Regions from separate parts of the Allobosea sp. 29B genome, predicted to be linked through region 1. Evidence: predicted binding sites of a transcription regulator. Region 1 holds the regulator's gene; the other holds the start of a gene.

Region 1 (2,198 bases):
TGGCGAACGACCTGCGCGAGCTGATCTCGGCGATCCGCATCGCCGCCGACATCGAGCGTGTCGGCGACCTCGCCAAGAACATCGCCAAGCGCGCCGTCGCGATCTCCGGCCAGTTCTCGCCGCCGCATCGCGCCGTGGTCGGCCTCGAGCATATGAGCCGCCTGGTTCAGGCCCAGCTCAAGGACGTGCTCGACGCTTATGCCGCTAGCAACGAGCAGAAGGCGATGGATGTCTGGCGCCGCGACGACGAGATCGACGCGCTCTACACCTCGCTGTTCCGCGAGCTCCTGACCTATATGATGGAAGATCCGCGCAACATCACCTTCTGCACGCACCTCCTGTTCTGCGCCAAGAATGTCGAGCGCATCGGCGATCACACCACCAACATCGCCGAGACCATCCACTACCTCGTCACCGGCCAGTCCATGGACGAAACCCGGCCGAAGCTCGACACCACCAACATCCTCGTCGACCTGCCGGCAGCCAATGGCTGAACTGGCGGGGCTTGAACGGACCCTGACATGCCCGCACGCATCCTGATCGTCGAGGACGAGGAGCCGCTCACCCTGCTGCTGCGCTACAATCTTGAGGCCGAGGGCTTCGAGGTCGACAGCGTGGCGCGCGGTGACGACGCCGAATTGCATCTGCGCGACCATACGCCCGATCTCGTCCTGCTCGACTGGATGCTGCCCGGCCTCTCCGGCATTGAGCTCTGCCGGCGCCTGCGCACGCGCCGCGACACCGAGCGCGTGCCGATCATCATGCTGACGGCCCGCGGCGAGGAGACCGAGCGCGTGCGCGGCCTTGCCACCGGCGCCGACGACTATGTCGTCAAGCCCTTCTCGCTGCCCGAGCTGATCGCCCGCATCCAGGCGCTGCTGCGCCGTGCCAAGCCCGGCCACGTTGCCGGCTTACTTGCTGCCGGCGATCTCGAACTCGACCGCACCACCCGCCGTGTCCGCCGTGCCGGGGCCGAGCTGCATCTCGGACCGACCGAGTTCCGCCTGCTCGAGTTCCTGATGCAGGCGCCGGGCCGGGTCTATTCCCGGGCGCAATTGCTCGACGCCGTCTGGGGCCGCGACGTCTATATCGACGAGCGCACCGTCGACGTTCATGTCGGGCGCCTGCGCAAGGCGATCACGCCCGCCAATGCCAAGGACCCGCTGCGCACGGTGCGCGGCGCCGGCTATGCCTTCGACGAGACTTTTGCGCGAAGTTGAGCGCTTCTGTCAGCGCGGCGCGGCGACGATCACCGCCGCGCCGGCGAGGCAGAGCGCGGCGCCGGCCAGGTCGTAGTGGTCGGGCGCGATCTTCTCGACCAGCGCCATCCAGGCCAGCGACGCCACAATATAGACGCCGCCATAGGCGGCGAAGGCGCGCCCGGCGGCTGGATTGTCGAGCAGGGTCAGCAGCCAGGCGAAAGCCGCGAGCGATCCCAGGCCCGGCAGCAGCCACCAGACCGGCTTGCCGAGCTTGAGCCAGGCCCAGAAGGCGTAGCAGCCGGCGATCTCCGCCAGCGCCGCGCCTGCGTAGGTCGCGAATGTCGCCATGCTGATGCCTACGCTTCCGGCCCGAAAGCCGCGGCCAGCCGGGCGAAGACCGGGCGATAGGCCTCCGATGCCAGCGGGGTCAGCGATCGGACCTGATCGAAGGTGAACCAGCGGATCTCGTTATGCTCGTCATTGCTGATCCTGGGCTCGCCGCCGGTCCATTCGATGACCGCGAACAGATGCCAGAGTGCGGGCGTGACGCCATCCGTCTCGGTCGTCTCGATCGTCTCGAAACGGCGGAAGACCGTCGTCGTGACGCCGAGCTCTTCCTGCAGCTCGCGGACGAGGGCGGCCTCGACGGCCTCGCTTGGCTCGACATGGCCGCCGATCGTATCCCAGCAGGAGGGGCGGTTCCGGCGGTGCGGAGCCCGCAAGCCCAACAGGAGCTGCCCATCCCGGATCGGCAGCGCGCAGGCATATTCGACAGGACCCATGCTCTCTCCTTGCCGTTTGGCGTTCGGTTGCATCGGCTGGACGACGATGCGCGGTTCCCGCAGATTGCCTTCATGCGCTTCACCAAATGGGACTATATCGCCTTTCCCTTTCTCGCCGCGCTGTTGATCGGCGTCGGCTATGGCGCGCTCCGCCTGGTCGGCTTCTTCGGTCTCGGCATACTCGGCCTGGTCATCGCGTTCATCACGGTGCGGA
Region 2 (2,198 bases), 370 kb from region 1:
ATTCTTGCCCTTCAGGTCTTCGATCTTCTGATAGGGCGAGTCCTTCTTCACGTAGAAGACCGAATAATAGCCCTTGGTGCCGTCGATATTGGTCTCGATCGCGAAAGCGTCGACCTTGGCGCCGGTCATCAGGGCGCGGGCGAAGGAAGCCGGGCCGTACATGCCGATATGGATGTTGCCGGCGCGCTGGCCCTCGATGATCGCGGCGTAGTCGTTGGCGATGCGCAGCGTCACCTTGGTGCCGAGTTCCTTCGCGAGATAGTTCACGAACGGGGTGTAGCGCTCGACGACGCCCGAGGCGTTCTCGGAGGGGATGATGGCGAAGACGAGCTCGGGATACTTCGCCTTCCAGTCCTGGGCGAAGGCCGGGGCGGCGAGCGTCGCGGCGAGGCCGGCCGCGGCGAGCGTGAGGGTATGACGACGGGTCAGCATGGTGGTGCTCCTTTGGAAAAGTCGATGGTGAATAGTCAGGCGTAAGGGCAGGCCCGCGGGCACGCCGCCGGCTGTCTCAGGCGGCGTTCTGCTTGGCGCGTTTGGCTTCCTGGCTGGCAATGGCGTCGAGCGCGTCGAGCGCCTCGGCACCGGCGTCCTTGGCCTCGATGCCATAGAGCTCGGCGGCGAGCTCGCTGGTCAGCGCGTGCGGCGGGCCGTCGAACACGACCTTGCCGCCGGCCATGCCGATCAGGCGGTCGCAATACTTCGCGGCGATGTCGAGATGGTGGAGATTGCAGACCACGGTGATGCCGTCCTCGCGATTGATGCGGAACAGCGCGTCCATGACGACCTGGGTGTTGCGCGGGTCGAGCGAGGCGATCGGCTCGTCAGCAAGGATGATCTTCGGCTCCTGCACCAAAGCGCGGGCGATGGCGACGCGCTGCTGCTGGCCGCCGGACAGCGTTTCGGCGCGCTGGGCGAGCAGATGGCCCATGTCGAGCCGCTCGAGCGCGGCGATGGCGCGGACCTTGTCGTCCTGTGAGAAGCTCTTGACCAGCGTCAGCGCGGCGGAGCGATGGTTGAGGCGGCCGAGCAGGACATTGGTCAGCACGTCCAGGCGGCCGACCAGGTTGAACTGCTGGAAGATCATTGCGGTATCGCGTCGCCAGGCCCGCAGGGCCGCGCCGCGCAGGGCGGTGACGTCGCGCTCCTCGCTGAGGATGCGGCCTTCGCTGGCGTCGGCGAGGCGGTTGAGCATGCGCAGCAGCGTCGACTTGCCGGCGCCCGAGCGGCCGATGATGCCGACCATCTCGCCGCGTGGAATCGACAGGTTGACGTTGTCGACGGCGGCTTTACCGCCGAAACGCTTGGTCAGACCCTCGATACGCAGCATCAACACTCTCCCGCGATTGCGGGATGATGCGGTATCGGCGGCAGATGACAGCGCCGTGACAGGAGGCGGAGCATTCCGGGACGGTCAAGGCGGAAGGCCGGTCATCGACCGTCAACCATATCGCCCGCACTCGCAGGCGAAGCTGGAATGTCAGGCCGCGCGCAGCAGCAGGTCGACGCAGGCGGCGACATAAGCCTTGCGCGCCGCATCGGGAACCGGATCGATACCGAGCAGGCCGCGGACCTGATGGAAGCCGCGCAGCATGCCGATGAATTGCTCGGCGAGCCTGTCGGCTTCTTTGCGGGCGAGTGGTCGCGGCAGGCCATCACCCGATCGTGAACGCTGCGCGAGCAGGGCGGAGAGTTCCGTGATCATCCGTCCGGCGCCGGCCTCGTAGGCGGCCTGGCCCAATTCGGGAAAGCGAGAGGCTGCCCCGATGATCAGGCGGTGCAAATCGAGCGAGGCCGGGTGCAGCATCATCGCCAGCGCATCCTCGCCGAGGCGCAGCAGGATGGTGCGCAGATCGCCGGTTTCGCTCGGCGGCCGGCGCAGCGGAATCGTCAGCTTTTCAGTGAGTTCGGAGCAGATCGCCAGGAACAGCGCCTGCTTGTCGGCGAAATGGCTGTAGATGGTCTGCTTGGAGACGCAGGCGCGCTGGGCGATCTGGTCCAGGCTGGCGCGGTCGAAGCCCTCGGCCAGGAACGTTTCCGAAGCGGCCTTGGTGATCGCGTCATGTTTATCCGGCCGCGATTTTTCGGCCGGCATCGGTCTTGCTTCTGCAGCGGTGGCGCTACCGCGTCCGTGCATTGATCATTCCGTCACGCTTCCGCCCTTAAAGGGTGCTTATCAAACTAGACCGTCCAGTCTAGAA

The links. Region 1 encodes PhoB, which activates phosphate uptake and scavenging genes when phosphate is short. Its sites were predicted from a motif close to TGTCATNNANCTGTCAT; they were not measured.
Region 2: a site for PhoB is predicted at 1,372-1,388, ahead of phnC (phosphonate ABC transporter ATP-binding protein). Genes of this name have one in related genera too.

What each region holds. Positions count from the first base shown of each region.
Region 1 is NZ_LR733817.1:2,274,223-2,276,420, forward strand. It holds gene phoU (phosphate signaling complex protein PhoU) at 1-494, shown strand, start outside; gene phoB (phosphate regulon transcriptional regulator PhoB) at 522-1,220, shown strand; gene GV161_RS11135 (YnfA family protein) at 1,230-1,550, opposite strand; gene GV161_RS11140 (NUDIX hydrolase) at 1,559-1,984, opposite strand; gene GV161_RS11145 (hypothetical protein) at 2,057-2,198, shown strand, end outside.
Region 2 is NZ_LR733817.1:1,904,069-1,906,266, reverse strand. It holds gene phnD (phosphonate ABC transporter substrate-binding protein) at 1-432, opposite strand, end outside; gene phnC (phosphonate ABC transporter ATP-binding protein) at 509-1,327, opposite strand; gene GV161_RS09275 (TetR/AcrR family transcriptional regulator) at 1,478-2,092, opposite strand.